2 regions of the Saxibacter everestensis genome follow, and region 1 is predicted to be linked to the other one. Evidence: predicted binding sites of a transcription regulator. Region 1 holds the regulator's gene; the other holds the start of a gene.
The links. The regulator HspR, encoded in region 1, represses chaperone genes until heat shock. The targets are predictions, from matches to a motif close to AAGTTGAGTCNNNNNGACTCAACTT.

Region 1 (8,576 bases):
GCCGTAACCAACGTTGATCGCACCATTACATCGGTCAAGCGCCACATCGGCAGCGACTGGCATGTTGAGATCGATGACAAGAAGTACAGCGCGCAGGAAATCTCAGCGCGAATCCTGCAGAAGCTGAAGACTGACGCCGAGTCGTACCTCGGTGAAGAAGTCACCGACGCCGTGGTGACAGTTCCGGCATACTTCGGCGATGCCGAGCGCCAGGCCACCAAGGACGCCGGTGAGATCGCCGGCCTCAACGTGCTCCGCATCATCAACGAGCCGACTGCGGCCGCGCTGGCATACGGCCTGGAAAAGGGCAAGGAAGACGAGCTCATCCTGGTCTTCGACCTCGGTGGCGGTACCTTCGACGTTTCGCTGCTTGAAGTCGGCAAGGATGAAGACGACTTCTCCACCATCCAGGTTCGCGCCACATCCGGTGACAACAAACTAGGCGGCGACGACTGGGATCAGCGCGTTGTCGACTGGCTGCTGCAGCAGGTCCGCTCGAAGACCGGCATCGACCTGTCCAAGGACAAGACGGCCCTTCAGCGACTGAAAGAAGCTTCTGAGCAGGCGAAGAAGGAACTGTCCAGCGCCACCAGCACCAACATTTCGCTGCAGTACCTCTCGGTCAGCGAATCCGGACCCGTCCACCTGGACGAATCCCTGAGCCGTGCGAAGTTCCAGGAGCTCACCAGCGACCTGCTCGACCGCACCAAGGAACCGTTCCACGCCGTGATGCGTGACGCCGGGATCAAGGTGGCTGAAATCGATCACATTGTGCTCGTGGGTGGTTCCACCCGGATGCCTGCCGTCACCGACGTCGTCAAGGAACTGACCGGCGGCAAGGAGCCGAACAAGGGCGTCAACCCGGATGAGGTAGTTGCCATCGGCGCCGCGGTTCAGGCCGGTGTGCTGAAGGGTGAGCGTAAGGACGTTCTGCTGATCGACGTCACACCGCTTTCTCTCGGTCTCGAGACCAAGGGTGGCGTGATGACCAAGCTGATCGAGCGCAACACGGCCATTCCGACCAAGCGCAGCGAGACATTCACCACGGCCGACGACAACCAGCCATCGGTGTCGATTCAGGTATTCCAGGGCGAGCGCGAGTTCACTCGGGACAACAAGCCGCTGGGCACTTTCGAGCTGACCGGCATCGCCCCGGCCCCTCGTGGTGTGCCGCAGATCGAGGTCGCATTCGACATCGACGCCAACGGCATCGTGCACGTATCCGCAACGGACAAGGGCACCGGCAAGGCGCAGTCGATGACGATCACCGGCGGTTCCGCTCTGCCGAAGGAAGATATCGAGCGCATGGTTCGCGAAGCCGAAGAGCACGCGGCCGAGGACAAGACGCGCCGCGAGGAAGCCGACACCCGTAACAACGCGGAACAGCTTGCCTACTCCACCGAGAAAATCGTGAAGGAGAACGAGGACAAGCTGCCTGACGACGTCAAGACTGAGGTCGCCGCCGACGTCGAAGCGCTGAAGGAAGCGCTGAAGGGTGAGGACAACGCAGCGGTGAAGACCGCCTTCGACAAGCTTTCCGAATCGCAGCAGAAGATCGGGCAGGCAATCTACGCCTCGCAGGCAGCCCAGGGCGCGGAAGGTGCTCCGGGAGCCGACGCGGCCGGTGGCACGTCAGCTGGCGGGCCGGCCGACGGGCCAGCAGCCTCGGACGAGGACGTCGTTGACGCCGAAGTTATTGATGAGGACGAGGAGAAGAAGTAATGACAGCATCGGACGCAAACTCCGGCTCTGCGCCAGAAGAGCGCTCCGAGGAGCAGTCGGCACAGTCTCAGTCGCATGTCTTCCGGGACAAGCGGCGAATCGACCCGACGACCGGCGAGGTACGGGACCATCCGGACCAGCCTGCCGAAACCGATCCGGCCGCACAGGCTCCTTCGGCTGGACAGGCCGATCCGGCCGGGCAGGCTCCACCTGCAGGGGGGCAGGCCGAGCCGGCCGACGCCGTCGGAACCCCGCAGGGTGCCGACACCGACGTGCCCGACGACCTTTCGTCGCTGAACGATACTCCTCCCGCTCCGGAGGCGGCGCCCGATCTGGCCGCCGGTGCGGCGGACCCAGCGGCATTGCTGGCAGCCGAACGGCTGGAGGACCTGCAGCGACTTCAGGCCGAGTACACGAACTATCGCAAGCGGGTCGCCCGTGACCGCGACGTTGCGCGGGATGCCGGTGTGATCAGCGTGCTCGAATCGCTGATGCCGGTGCTTGATGAGGTCGAATTGGCTCGCCAGCACGGTGATCTGAACGGCCCGTTCGAGACTCACTCGGAAAAGCTGGTGGCCGCGCTCACCAAGTTCGGCTTCAGCCAGTTCGGCGAACCGGGGGAAGAGTTCGACCCGCAGGTGCACGAAGCACTGATGCAGCAGCCGTCGGCAGATGTCGACGTGATCACCGTGACCCAGGTTCTACAGCCCGGGTACAAGCTCGGCGATCGGGTGCTGCGCGCCGCACGGGTAGCCGTCGCCCAGCCCGAATAGGGCGTGGTCGTGGTCTGGGGAATGTGACAGGCTTGCAACCCCAGACCAGGGCGGCACCCTGACAGATTTAGAGAAAGGAGGCGCCGATGAATACCGGACCCCAGAACGCCTGGTTCGACAAGGATTATTACGCCACTCTCGGCGTTTCCAAGGATGCGTCCGCGGATGAAGTAAAGAAGAGCTATCGCAAGCTGGCCCGGAAGTATCATCCGGATGCCAATCCTGGCGATTCGACCGCCGAGGCCAAGTTCAAGGAACTCGGCGAAGCGTACGCCGTGCTCTCCGACAAAGAAGAGCGCGCGCAGTACGACTCAGTGCGCGCCATGGCTTCCGGCACGCGCTTCTCCGCCGGTTCCGGCGGCGCAAGGGCCGGTGCGGGTGGCGGTGCCGGGTTCGAGGACCTATTCGGCGGACTGTTCCAACCGGAAACCGGTTCGCGGACCTCCAACAGGGGAGACATCCCGCCTGAATTCGCGGACCTGTTCGACATCGGCGGGTACGGCAGCGGTGGTCGCACGGCCGGATTCTCCACCGGCCCGCGCAAGGGCGGCGACATAAGCGCCCGCACCACTTTGAACTTCACCGAAGCGATCGAGGGCGCCACGGTCAAACTGAACGGCGCGAGTTCCGGTCCGATCTCCGTTCGTACGCCGATCGGCGTCAAGGACGGCCAGAAGATCCGGCTGCGCGGCAAGGGCCAGCCGTCGCCCAACGGTGGCGAGCCAGGCGACATGCTGCTGACCGTGAACGTCGAACAGCACCCAGTATTCAAGCGGGACGGCGATAACCTTCGCATCGAGGTTCCCGTCACGTTCGATGAGGCAGCGCTCGGAGCCGAAATTCAGGTGCCGGTGCTGAACGGACTGCCGGTTCGGGTCAAGGTGGCACCGGGAACTCCGAGCGGCCGGGTGCTGAGGGTTCGTGGCCGCGGCGTCAAAACCAAGAGTCACACCGGCGATCTGCTGGTGACGGTTGAGGTCGTCGTGCCGAAGAACCTTAGCGCGGATGCTCAGAAGGCGGTCAAGGACTTCCAGACCGCAACCAAGGACGAAGACCCGCGGGTCGATCTGATCCAGCGGGCCAAGAGCAGCTGAATCGAGAAGTGTCCGACAGGGAAGGTGAGCCATGAGGGTTGATGAGAATGCCGCGGTATTCGTGATCTCCGTCGCCGCCGAGCTTGCGGGCATGCACCCGCAGACCCTGCGGCAGTACGACCGGCTAGGCCTGGTATCGCCCAATCGCACGGCAGGACGTGGGCGCCGGTACTCTGCGCGTGACATCGCCCGGCTGCGCGAAGTACAGCGACTGAGCCAGGACGAGGGTGTCAATCTGGCCGGTATCAAACGCATTATGGAACTGGAGCATCAGGTCGAGGCAATGCAGTCCCGCGCCGCGGAGCTCGCCGCGCAGCTCGACGAGCTACGGGTCAGAGGCGATTCCGGGCGTCGGGTGTTCGCCGCGGGGCTCGCCGGAGACGTGGTCTCGCTGGCTCGAGGCACCCGCCCCTCGGCTCGTCCGGGATCCTTGATGGTGTGGCGGCCCGGCCGCGGCTAAAGAGGTAGCAGATGTAGGCGGCACAGAAGTCGGACAGTCCTGCCGCTGCGAAGCCAGCGATCTGGCAGGCGAGAATCTGGCTGGCGCCAGTGGGGCCGCCACATTTGCAGAGGCTGACTCACCAGCAACCGGACCAATCTCAGAATGCGAGCGGAATCTGGAGCTGTCGGCAGCCTAGTGGCTGCATTTGTCCTGGCCCTCGGCTCTCTATCCGGCGTTTGCCGCGTACTCTTCCATCGTGTCGTCCTTGAGCGCCTTGCGAAGGTCGTCCATCCCGCCATCATCGACCTTGACGATCGATGCCTTGCCGGCTCGCCCGGTGCCGTCGTTCGGAGCCTGCAGGAAGTGAATGTTCGCCGGGCGCACATTGCGCAGATCCCAGCCGAGCCCAGCCATGGTTGACGGATCGAAGCCCTTGTCGACGGTGAGATAGGGCGCCACGGTGGAGACCAGGTCGTTGATCTTTCCCGGACTGGTCAGGGTGTCGCCGCTGAGTGCCGTTTTCATCAGTCCCCTGAGGAACGCCTGCTGATTTCGTACCCGCTGAAAGTCGCCGTCCTTGAAGGACTTGCGTTCACGCACGAACGCCAGAGCTTCTTCGCCGCTGAGTTTCTGCGTTCCCGCCGTGAAGTCGAATCCTGCGGAACTGAAGCTTTCCTCGACATCAACTTCGACACCGCCGAGTGAGTCCGTCAGCTCGGCGAAGCCCTCGAAGTCGATCATCGCAACGTGATCGATCCTGGTATCGGTGAAGTTCTCGACGGTCTGAGCCGCAAGCGGCAGACCGCCGAACGCCAGCGCGGAATTGATCTTGTTCTTGCCGTGCCCCGGAATCGGAACCCACAGATCGCGCGGGAATGACACCGCGTATGCATTCTGGCGTGCCGAATCGATATGCACCAGCATCATCACGTCCGAGCGCTGCCCGGTTACCTTCTCGCCCGAATCCTCGGGACGCTTGTCAGAGCCGAGGAAGAGGATGTTCTTCGAGCCGACCTTGCTCGCCTCCGGCCGATCCTTGGAATCCGGCAGGACGTTCTCGACATAGGTAGCTTTTTCCGACACGCTGCGGGACAGATTCCACAGGTATCCGCCGACGATTGCCAGGCCGACCAGGATCAGCGCCACAAATATCGCCACCGCGACCCAGAAGTTTCGCCGCTTCTTTCTGCGGTTACGCTCTCGCCAGTCATCGGCCGGCGGATTGTCGGCCGATCCGTCGACGAGTTCGTCGAACGTGGCCTGGTCTGGGCGGGTACGAGGAGTCACCCGATAACAATAGCTGAGCTGGTCTGACCGAAGGTGACAGTTGCGAAACAAGCTACGGCTGACGACCTGCTGTCCTTTGCAGGAGCCGTCAGGTGATTGGTTTAGAGGAGACGTCCGTGCGGTCCACGGACAGGCGCAAATCGAGTCCGTGGTGAGCGTCGCGCGCTCGTCGGACGTGTTCTGACTTCCGCGGCCCGAGTGCAACACGACGCCCGGTTGAACGTGCCCGTGCGCCATCCTCAGGGCGTCACAGATCAGCTCGGTGCGTATGTGGACGGCGATCGACCAGTCCGCCACCATCCGGTTTTGCGGGTCGATCGCGATGGCCAGGTAGAGCCACCTTCCCCGGCGCGCAAGTACGTGATGTCGTGAGGCAAGACTCACTCCTTCGCACCCCTGCCTGGGCCCGTCGACGCGCATCGCCCAGAGCAAGCAAGTATGCTGGTGCCGCTCAGCTGACCAGTGGTCCTGGTCGCGCGTCAGACGATGCATGCCCGGGACCGACGATGCGCCCCGACGAGGGGCAAGGAGAAGATTCCGTGGCCACAACCCGAGGACGCTTCCTAGGACTCCCGCTGGACCGACTGACCATGACGGAGTCCATTCGAGCCTGCGAAGAGGCGATCGCGCGCCGAGGTGAGGTCCACTCAGATCTGAACGCGGCCAATGTTCTCCTGGCATTGGACGATGCCGATATGCGGACCGCGATCGAGACGAGCGAGATAGTCAACGCCGACGGGCAGTCCGTGCTCTGGGCCACTCGTTTCCTTGGAGTCCCGGTCCCGGAGCGGGTCTCCGGGATCGACCTGATGCTGCAGTTGGTAGAGAAGGCGTCGGAGAAGAATTACACTGTCTACCTGCTGGGGGCTTCGCCGAAGGTAAATGCCAAGGTGCGTGAGATCTTCCAGGTGCGAGGCGTTCATGTCGTGGGCGCTCGCGACGGGTACTGGTCCACTGCGGAGGAGGCGGCCGTCGTTTCGGACATCGCCGATTCCACACCGGATCTCCTCTTCCTCGCCATGCCGAGTCCGAAGAAGGAGGCGTTCGTGCTCGCTCACCGGGCACAGCTGAACACCGGCCTGGCCTTCGGTGTTGGTGGTTCCTTCGATGTTGTTGCGGGCCTCACGAAGCGTGCGCCGCGGATCCTCCAGAAGCTCGGCCTCGAATGGTTCTTCCGCATGGTCCAGGAGCCTCGAAGACTGCTTAAGCGCTACCTCGTGGGAAATGTACGGTTCACTTGGATCGTCGTGAAGAGTCGCTTCTCCCGGAGGGCGGCAAGATCCTCTTGAGAACGACCGGCCTCCACAACTATTCACTGCTGATCACTGAGAAGGACCGGGGAGCGACCTGAAGCGTGCGCCTATCGTCTACGGAACGCGGCCCGAAGCAATCAAGATGGCGCCGATCGTACGAGAGTTGCGCACCAGCACCAATATCAGCAAGCAGGCGGCGACGGACGGCATCTGATCCGGTGATCTGGCCGCCGACAGCCACTACGCGAGCGGAAAGTAGGATTGCTTCGTGCTCAGACGCAAACAGTATTCACGAGTCATCATCCATCAGTTTGACCCGGAATCCCCGGTCCCCGGTGGGGTCGACACGTGCATACGCGACCTCCTGGACCGCGCGCCAGAGGGCGAGAGGATCCTCGTGATCGGCGTCAGCCGCACCCGTCCGCTGCATCGGCGCGTCACTCTCGAAAGCTTTCGGCGGCCGATCGATTTCATTCCCGTCTCGAGAGCTAACCCAGGGGATCAGGTCCGCTTCATCCCGCATTCGATCCGTGTCGCGCTCGGGTCTCTGCTTCCGCTCGCGTGGGGATCGACGAGACGAAGCGTCGTGCAGATTCACCGTGTGGAGGCCGGGTTGGTGACCCGTCTTTTCCCCTCCCGACGACGTGTCTACTTTGTGCACACCAACACGGCCGCGTCGCTCGAGTCGCACAGTGACAGCTTCTGGCGGAAGGCGCCACGCGCCTTCCGCCTGCTGGAACGAGCTGTACTCAGAAGCGCAGACCTCACCGTCGTCTTCAACAAAGAGAGCGCAGCAGGCTATGCCGCCGATGGATACCTCGTCAAACACATGCGCACCTGGTACAACGAGGAGCTCTATCATCCGCTTCTCGACGCCGAGAACCGGAGCTCTACATCACCTACCGTCCTCTGGGTGGGTCGCCTGGAGGCTCCCAAGGATCCGCTGCTCGCAATCGACGCCTTCGCCACGCTTAAGCGTGATTCACCACGATCTTGGCGCTGTCTCGTCGTCGGCGACGGCACGCTCCGAGACGATATGATGCATCGAATCTCGGCGCACTGCCTGGAAGGATCTGTGGAGTTGACCGGCGCAGTATCCCGTTCAAAGGTGGCCGAGCTGATGCGTGATGCGGATGTCTTGCTGATGACCTCACGTTTCGAGGGGTCGCCGCGGGTGATGTACGAGGCGATGGGCAGCGCACTTCCCGTCGTCGCCTCCGTCGAGGCTGACCCCGACTTCGCGATCCAGCATTCGAAGAATGGCATTCGGATCACCGGCCGGGAGGCCGGCGATTTCGCCAAAGCGATTGACCAGGCTATGGGGCTCCCTCGCGACGATGTCTACGAGTCGGTGCGAGCGCAGGCGGCTTCGACGATGGTGGCTGAGGTCTGGGACGCGACCAAGGGAGAGCCGAGCTGATGGCCGAGATCAGTGGACTCCGTATCGCGATCCTCCTTCCATCTCTTCATGGTGGCGGCGCCGAGTTCGTGGCAGTTCAGTGGGGCCGCTACCTCGCGAATCGCGGTGCGGCCGTCACCTTCCTCACCACCCACGCGCGGAAGGAGCAGCGAAGCGAGCACCTGCCCGGTGGCTGGTTCGGTGGACGGATCCTCGCCCTCCGCAACCGGCTGAGGGCACGCGAGTTCGACGTCGTGCTCGCACTGGCCCCGCATTGGAATCTGATCGCGCTTCTCGCGTCGAGGATGCTGCCGGGCCGACCGACGATCGCCATCAGCGGCCGAACGATCGAAACGGGCGCGCGACGCGCGGGGAACAACAAGGCGATCGAACTCGCACTCGCGAGGATCTGGTATCGTTTCGCCGACGCGTTCATCGCGATCTCGCATGCGTCAGGTGCCGAAGCCCAAACCATGTTCTCCGTGCCCACCGATCGTCTATGGGTGGTGCCCAACCCGGCGATGGGGAAGGTCTCGCGTCGCTCGCTCTCTTCCGAGACCGACGTCAGCGACTCGGGGACGCTTCACATCGTCGTCCCCGGGCGGC
Region 2 (8,576 bases), 850 kb from region 1:
CAGGCGAGGGCCTCTGCAATCGTCAACGCCATGCGGGACCGGCGGGTTCTCATCTCATCGACAGGTCCTTCGGCCAACGTGCTGAAAATCCGCCCCCCACTGGTCTTTTCATCGGACGACGCAGACTGGTTGCTCAGCACGCTTGCCGACGTGATGTCGACAACCGACGAGGGCTGAAGCTCCAGCAGGATCGATATTGCCGGCCTGACTTTTCGGCAGCCGGTCGAGGCGGAGTCAGCATGTCGGGTCAGAGGTCGTAGGTGCGGGCGGCGCCGTGCAGTTGCTGAATCGCTGACTCCGCAGCGACTGCCGCGGCGATATCCCGGGCCTTGATCAGGCCGGGTTCTTCGATGCCCAACTGCTGTGCGACATCCAGCGCCTGACCGATCAAGGCGTCATCCCGCAGCGCGAATGCCATCGACACGACCAGCAACGCCTTGGTCTGCGGATGCAACTGGCGCACATGTGTGTTCAGTGGCAGGAGCAGGAACGAATCCGGCTGCCGGCCACCGGTCCGCAGCTGCGCCGGCATTCGACCGGTTACCTGACGGGCCAGCACGGCTGCCGCCAGTACGCCTGCCTCGACGAGAACCTCGACTCCGACGCCAAGCTGCCGTGCCATAGCGGCATGGTGGTCGACGCAATACGCCGAGCGGGCGATGTGGCTGACCCCAACTGCGATCACCTCGGTGCTGGCAGGATCGATGTGCGGCGAGGCCCAGACGTCGTCTGCGAACGTCCGATACTGCCGGAAGATCGTCGGGTTCGTACTCGCTGCCTCGCCGATCGCCCTGTCCATCTCACGGTATTCCGACACGGGAGTCCTTTCCGTCAGCCCTGCCCCGAATGTATCCGCAGACGGCATCGGTGACCAGTGACTGGCGACGTTTTGCGCCTCTCGGCGGCTATTCCCATCCGCTGTGCGAAGACCCGCTCAGGATCAATTTGGCCGAAACCCACGATTGCGCCGGTCGACGGTGGCAGGATGTAGCGAAAGTCCGCAATAGTGGCGGCCCCTATCGATTAAGGACGATCGAATGTCGGATCCCGTGATGAACACGGCCAGTGGCGGTACAACCATTCCGGAAAGGCACCGGCTGCCGGTGAAGACCTTGCTCGCGGCAAGTGTCGGAAACGCCGTCGAATGGTATGACTGGACGGTCTACGCCACCTTCTCGATCTACTTCGCCACCCAGATTTTCTCACCGGATGACCCGGCGCTCGCGCTACTGAGCACTTTCGCAACCTACGCCCTGGCGTTCTTCTTCCGTCCTCTCGGCGGCTACATCCTGGGGCGCTTCGCCGATCTTCGCGGGCGCAAGGCAGCCATGATGTTGACAATCACCCTGATGGCCGGCGGCTCGATGGTGATCGCCATCCTGCCGACATTCGAACTGGTGGGTTGGCTCGCGCCCATCCTGCTGTTGCTGGCGCGGATTGCACAGGGCATGTCCCTCGGCGGTGAGGTCGCCAATGCCTCGGCTTATCTGGGCGAGATCGCGCCGCCGGAGCGCCGCGGCCGCTATTCCGCCTTCTTCTATATCTCCACCGGCTCTTCGGTGCTCGTGGCGTCGCTACTCGGCGCGCTGATGGCCAACACGCTCAGCGACGAATCGTTGGCCAGCTGGGGCTGGCGGATCCCGTTCATCATCGGCGGACTCCTTGGCCTGGTAGGCATCTGGCTGCGGCGAGATATGGCCGAGACCGAGCAGTTCGAGGAGAACAAGGCCAAGGCCCAGGCGGTGAAGAACCCGTTCTGGGTGATCCTGCGGGACCATCCCAAAGCCGTGGCCCAAATCGTCGGTATCACCCTGCTGAGCACGCTCTGCTATTACACGTTCTTTTCCGCGCTGACCCCGTTCGCGGTTGGATTCCGCGGCGCGGACGATGGCGAAGTCTTCATTGCGCTTTCGATCGCGACGGCCCTGTTCGTGGCGCTCCAGTACCCGTTCGGCGCGTTGTCCGACCGGTTCGGCCGCAAACCGCAGCTGCTGGTGTGGTCGGCGGCAATCGCCGTCCTGATCGTGCCGCTATCCCTTCTGATCGGGCCGGGTATCGGCAACATGCTCGTCGTGTTCTGTGTCGGTCTAGCCCTCTACAGCCTGCTGAGCTCGTTGGCCCCGGCGATCATGAGCGAGCTGTTCCCGACAGAATTGCGCGGCCTCGGCATCGGGGCGTGGTACAACATCACCGTCGCGATATTCGGCGGGACGGCGCCGTTCGTGATCACTGCGTTGAGCAATGCCGGGCATCCGGATGCGTTCTTCTGGTACGTCGCCGTCGCGGCGGTCATTGCGTTCATTACGATCCTTTCCCTGAAGGAGACGAAGGGATCGGTGCTGCGATGAGCGCGGCGGCGGTCCTGCTGAACAAGGGCTGAGCCAGGGATGGCGCAACGAGGGCGGGGACCGTTTGGTACCCGCCCTCGTCTTTGCGCTACGTCGAACGCAGAGCGCCGGTTTAGCGGTTCAGTTCGGCCTCGGCGTCGAGATCAGCTGCCGGTGAGCCGGCTGCCGATCCAGCGGCAGGTCGAGAATCTTCGGCCTGGATCGGCCCCTCGGTGATGGCGATTTTGCGCGGCTTGGCGCGTTCGCTGACCGGGAGGATGACGTTCAGCACGCCATTTTCGTAGTGCGCGCTGATCGCTTCGGTGTCGATTCCCTGCCCAAGCGTCAGCTGACGCACAAACGAACCGTTCTGCCGTTCGCGGACCAGCCACTTGACACCCTCGGTGGTGCGCAGGTTCTTCTCGGCGCGGATGGTCAGCTGCTGGCCGTCCACATCGACGTCGACCGAACCGGGATCAATTCCGGGTAGCTCGGCGTTCAGGATGTAGCGATCACCATCGCGATACAGATCCATCGGCATCTGGCGCAGGCCGCGTCGCGGCCCGGCGACCCGGTCGAGTTCACGGAATGGATCGAAGGTCATAGCCATTTTCGTTGTTCCTTTCTCGCCCAGCGACTCCTGATAGACGCAACAACCATGAGTCGCTATCGCTCAACTTGCTTACATAGAACAGAACGAAGCGATCCGGAAAAACATTCCCTGGGATGATCGCGATCGCTAAGGTTGGCGCTAGTTCGGATCTTGCCCCGGTTCTCCTGGCACTGAGCAACTGCGAAACCTAGTGGCTGCACCCATACGCATACGGAGGGGGAGCTCGAGCATGATGCGGCGAACTACGGCCGCCGCTCCGTCGGGTGGTGCTCTCCCGACGTTCGGGCCAGCGCAACGAAGAAGATCGCGGCGTAGGTGACGCCGAATGCGATCGTTGATAGCGATACCCCGATAGCCAGGGCGTGCAGTGTTTCGTCGCCAATACTGAGGAAGACAATCTGGGCAATAGCCATGGCAATGGCAGCGGCAAGCCCGGCGCTTGCCGCAGCTGAGCCGTTGAGCACGAGCCTCGAGGGTTTCATAACTTCATCCTTTCCGATGGGTGTTCTCCTTTCGAAACATAGGTAGGCTCGGGGCAACCGGCAATGCTGTCACGATTCGTGGAAAAAGTGTGAGCCAAGGAATGCGCTACAGGTACACCAGGAACTCCATAAATGTTGCCTTCGTCTTCGGTGCCTTGGGTGCCAGCGTCCTCACCGGTCCTGTTCTGATTCGAATGCTGCGAGGGCTATACATCGGCGAGTCCGCCGCCCGGAACATTCTGACGAAAATGCGGAACATGCAGACACTTGATGTCTCCAAGACCGGGCGGACACCCGTGTACCGGCTGGGCCACGGGCTCACTGAAAAGTATCGGGAGATCGAAGGCACCGCCGGCCGGGTCGCCTGGGACGGGTCCTTCCACTCCCTCATCTACGACATTCCCGAGCGGCAGCGCGCCTTCCGCGACAGGTTTCGCTATTTGGCGCAGTACACGGGTTACGGGCTGATCCGACCGGGTGTGATGATCTGCCCAGAGGATCGGCTGCACCGCGTCGCTCACTTTCTTCGGGAGCGTCCTGCCGGTACTAACTTGTTTACGGCGAGGCTAGACGTGCACTCGCTGCGAGAAGCGCGTCGGATGGCGTCCGTTGCTTGGGACCTCGAGCCGCTGGCTGCGGGATACCGCGAGACATTAGGTACCATCCGGCGCGCACGCGACGACGGATTCAAGGCCGGCGCCGACAACGGCTACTGGGAAGGATTCGTGCGCTGGAACAGGCTCTACCAGGAGTTACTGACGCTGCAGCTTGCAGACCCGGAGCTGCCGGAAGAGCTACTGCCGATGGATTGGCCGAGGAGCCGGTTCTCAGAATCGTTGCACCAACTGAATTCTTCCTGGGGTCCGAAAATACAACCATTCCTGCGGACTGTCGCTGCCCAGATGGATCCCGCGGAAAATTGCAAATTCAATCCGCCGCGCTGGGGCGGTGACTGATTCGGTAAATTTCGATTACGGGTAGGTCCTAGCTGGCGCCATCAAGTGCGGGACATCAGTGCGGCTCTCGCTGCCTCGAGTTCCTTCAGTTGCCCGGATGTCTTGTGCCTGCGTTCAACACAGACCTCGATGCGTTCCCGCACGGCATCCCTGGCCTTCACCGCCTTGGTCAGTGCGTCCTTTATATGGCCAGCGACGCTGACGTCAGCCAGGATATTGTCAAACCAGGTGTCGAGAAAGCGCTGGCTGTGTTCCATCGCCAGGGACGCGCCGTGTATCTCCCCGGACACCCCGACCAGCTTCCGGGAGAACTGTGCGAGCCTGAGATCGGCGAGCTTGGCGAGGCTTACAGTTTTGTCGACGTGTTCATGCTTGAGCGAGCTGGTCAGCAGGCTGCCACCGGGATAGGAGTCGTAGATCGTCCACTGCGAGGCCTCCTGTAGATCGTCCACAAGTTCATCGAGTGCCTCGATAGTGGAGCTTCCGGTGGCGATGGCGTCGTCCAATTCCCGCAGCTCGGCCGTGAGCTCGCCCTTCTGCCCGGCGAGTTCAAGAATATGGTCAGACTGCGGTGAGCCTTCCTCCACCAGGTACTGCTCCTTCTGGTGCACGGCATGATCGAGTTCGGATTCGACATCACCAAGATCGCGAATCTCCCTCTGGATCGTCTCGACTTCCTGCGCCAGGGCGTCGCGCCGTGCCTTCGCCTCGGCGGCGATTCCCTTCGCGGCCTCGCCTTCAGCGGTTTGACGCTCGGAATCCGAACCCTTGGAGCCGGAGAAAACCGACCACATCCGATCACCGGAGAATGAGGTAAGCCGCTCGGCCTCGGCATCGCCCACCTGAGCGACATTGAGCTTGTCGAGGAGCTCGCATTCGGCCTCGTCCAGGCGCAGTTGCAATCGTTCGAGTTCGGATGTGAGTTTTTCGTGTTTGCGAACCCCGTCGCGCGCAGCGGAGATCCTGACTTCGATGTCATCTCTCTGGCTCATAGTTGTCAGCATAAGCCTCGGATTACGTCCTGTGCAGGGGTGCAAAGCAGAAAGACCGCGGGGTACTGCGAGTCCTTATCTGTTGTTGTCCGAACGGTTACTTCACGACCGGCATAGGCTGGTGGAGAACCCACGCGATGGCGGACCGGCCGCCCCGCGACGACGCACCGAGGGATATCGTGACTGAGCGATTGAAGAAACTTTCGCCATCCGGGCTGAGCTCCGAGCAGCGCGGGCTGTACGAGACGATCAGCGCCGGTCCGAGGAGCGCCGGGCCCCAGGCTTTTGCGCTGACCGATCAAACCGGCGCGCTGGACGGCCCCTTCAATGCCATGCTGCTTTCGCCCGCGGTCGGCACCGCGCTCCAGCAACTCGGCTCGGCTATCCGGTTTGAGTCAGAGCTCACGCCACGAATCCGGGAGATCGCCATCCTGAGCGTTGCCGGGCATTGGCGCAGCGATTTCGAGACCCGAGCGCATGAGGCTCTCGGACTCCAGGCCGGGCTGAATGAGGATGAACTGGCCTCGCTCCGGGCGATCCAGGTGCCGGAAAGCCTCGATGGCACCGAAGCTCTGGTGCTGCGCGCCAGCCGGGCTCTACTGGCCGACGGCCTGCTCGACAATGACTTGTATCAACAGGTAATCGAACGGCTCGGGGAGAAGAGCGTGTTCGAGCTGTCCACCCTGATCGGCTACTACTCACTGCTCGCCATGCAACTACGGCTGTTCGGGGTTGACGAGGCGCCACTGGCGGCAGAGGACGCCGGCCCAGCGTAACCGGAGTCCTCAGTCGCCGAAGGCGACGAGCATCCCCGCTGCAATGCTCACCGCTACCGCCGCCGGTTCCTTCGCGGTGATCGCAGGCAGGCCGATAGGCGTGGTGATCCGGGCCAGATCCTCTGCCGAATGCCCCTCCTTTGATAGCTGCTGCCGGAACCGGGTCCACTTGGCCGATGAGCCGATCAGCCCAATAGAGGCCAGCTCCGGCTGCCGCAGCGTCGAGTCGCACAACGCGAGATCCTCGGCGTGGTCATGCGTCATGATCAGGACGTGCGTTCCGGTCGGAAGCTCGTCGAGTGCTGCCTCGGGGACCGGCGCATGGTGAACATGCAGCAGCGCGGACCCATCGCGCAGCGGGGCAAGACGCTCGTCGGTGAGCATGTCGGCACGGGAGTCGATCAGCGACAGTTCAATGTCGTGCCGCGACAGGATGCGGGCAACCTCGATCCCGACGTGGCCCACTCCGAAGATTGCCACCGACGGAACCACCCGGATTGGCTCCAGGAGCATTGTCACCTCACCTCCGCAGCATTGGATTCCGAACTCGGCAGGCGCCTTGTCGCTGAGCTTGACGGTTTCCATCACCGGAGACTTGACTGACTTGCGGACCATCGCCCGCGCACGATCGACCGCTGTGGCCTCCAGATTGCCGCCGCCGATCGTGCCCCACACCTCGGCGGCCGCCACGACCATCTTTGCCCCGGCATTCCGTGGGGAGTGGCCTCGGACTGCCGCCAGGGTCACGATGACGCCTGCCTGGCGGCGCGCCCGCAGTGATTCGACGGCTGCCAACCAGTCCATGACTTAGGAACCGGACAGGACGGGTGCACGCTCCGGCGCGGATGCGGACGTAGCGGTCGCCGGAGTTGCCAACTGTTTCGCCTCGGTCAATGCCCAGAAGACAGCTTCTGGTGTTGCCGGTGAGGCGAGCTCGATCTCATATCCGCCCGGGCCGAAGGCGCCGACTGCCTGGCGCAGCGCCTCGCGGACGCTGAAGGCGAGCATCAGCGGCGGCTCGCCGACCGCCTTGGAGCCGTAGATCACGCCATCCTCGTGGGCGCGGTCGAACAGGGTGACATTGAACTCCTCGGGCATCTCGGAGAAGCTCGGCAGCTTGTAGGTGCCCGCCGCCTGGGTAAGCAGCCTTCCGCGGCCCTCCCCGTCCGAGGTGTCCCAACGCAGATCCTCCAGGGTGAGCCAGCCGGCGCCCTGGACGAATCCGCCCTCGATCTGACCGATATCGATCATCGGGGAAAGTGAGTCGCCGACGTCATGCACGATGTCGACGCGACGGGTCCGGTACGCCCCGGTGAAACCGTCGACCTCGACCTCCGTCGCCGCGGCGCCGTAGGCGAAGTACTTGAACGGCGAACCGAACCAGGCTTCGGGATCCCAGTGCAGGCCCTCCGTGCGATAGTAGCCGGATGCCGAGAGCTGAACCCGCTGCATGTAGGCTGCCTGCGCAACCTCGGCGAACGTCAGCTCCTTGCCAAATACGCCCAAGCCGGTGACCCGGCCCTGGGAGAATCGCACATCGCTCGGGTTCACGCCGAGCATTCCGCCGGCAACGACCGCCATCCGCTCCTGGATCTGGTCGCACGCGTTCTTGACCGCGCCGCCGTTCAGGTCAGCACCCGTGCTCGCAGCGGTCGCCGATGTGTTCGGCACCTTGTCGGTCCGGGTCGGCGCGAGCCGCACGGCGGAGCGTTCGACGCCGAGGGCGGTCGCGGCCACCTGGAGCATCTTGGTGTGCAGGCCCTGGCCCATCTCTGCCCCGCCGTGATTGATCAGCACGGAACCGTCCTTGTAGACCAGGACGAGGGCGCCGGCCTGGTTGAAGGCCGCGACATTGAAGGAGATGCCGAACTTGATCGGTGTCATCGCCAGGCCGCGCTTGAGGTTCGGGTTGCTCGCATTGAACGCCTCGATCTGCGCGCTGCGGGCAGCGAATCCCGAGTCCTCCAGTAGCTGTGACCAGATGTCGTGCATTCGCTCCGGATGCCGCACCGGCTGACCGTAGGGCGTCGACTGGCCGGCCGTGTAGAAGTTGCGTCGCCGCAGGTCCGCAGGGTCGATTCCCAGCGCGGGCGCGCACCTGCCGAGGATGTCCTCGATCACGAAAACACCCTGCGGCCCGCCGAAGCCGCGGAAAGCGGTCTGGGACGTCTTGTTTGTCTTGGCGACCCGGCCATCTGCCTCGAGGGCCGGAATGAAGTACGCGTTGTCCAGGTGACACAGCGCCCGGGCGAGCACCGGCTCGGAAAGGTCGAGGCTCCAACCACCATCGGCGGTCAGCGTTGCCTTCAGTGCCAGAATTTTCCCGTCATTGTCGAACCCGGCCTGCCAGGTGACGTAGAACCCGTGCCGCTTGCCGGTCATTGTCATGTCCTGGGTGCGGTTGAGCCGCAGCCGCACCGGGCGGCCTGT

Region 2: LWF01_RS15020 (Hsp20/alpha crystallin family protein) is a predicted target of HspR. The motif match lies at 2,983-3,007, and genes of this name have one in related genera.

What each region holds. Positions count from the first base shown of each region.
Region 1 covers NZ_CP090958.1:4,020,751-4,029,326, forward strand. Annotated here, with positions in the region: gene dnaK (molecular chaperone DnaK) at 1-1,722, shown strand, start outside; gene LWF01_RS19105 (nucleotide exchange factor GrpE) at 1,722-2,495, shown strand; gene LWF01_RS19110 (DnaJ C-terminal domain-containing protein) at 2,582-3,589, shown strand; gene LWF01_RS19115 (heat shock protein transcriptional repressor HspR) at 3,621-4,049, shown strand; gene LWF01_RS19120 (LCP family protein) at 4,257-5,318, opposite strand; gene LWF01_RS19130 (WecB/TagA/CpsF family glycosyltransferase) at 5,858-6,607, shown strand; gene LWF01_RS19135 (glycosyltransferase family 4 protein) at 6,840-7,991, shown strand; gene LWF01_RS19140 (glycosyltransferase) at 7,991-8,576, shown strand, end outside.
Region 2 covers NZ_CP090958.1:3,172,532-3,181,107, reverse strand. Annotated here, with positions in the region: gene LWF01_RS15035 (aspartate aminotransferase family protein) at 1-177, shown strand, start outside; gene LWF01_RS15030 (carboxymuconolactone decarboxylase family protein) at 248-817, opposite strand; gene LWF01_RS15025 (MFS transporter) at 1,038-2,348, shown strand; gene LWF01_RS15020 (Hsp20/alpha crystallin family protein) at 2,461-2,937, opposite strand; gene LWF01_RS15015 (hypothetical protein) at 3,183-3,422, opposite strand; gene LWF01_RS15010 (PaaX family transcriptional regulator C-terminal domain-containing protein) at 3,512-4,378, shown strand; gene LWF01_RS15005 (hypothetical protein) at 4,420-5,370, opposite strand; gene LWF01_RS15000 (carboxymuconolactone decarboxylase family protein) at 5,550-6,146, shown strand; gene xdhC (xanthine dehydrogenase accessory protein XdhC) at 6,156-6,950, opposite strand; gene xdhB (xanthine dehydrogenase molybdopterin binding subunit) at 6,954-8,576, opposite strand, start outside.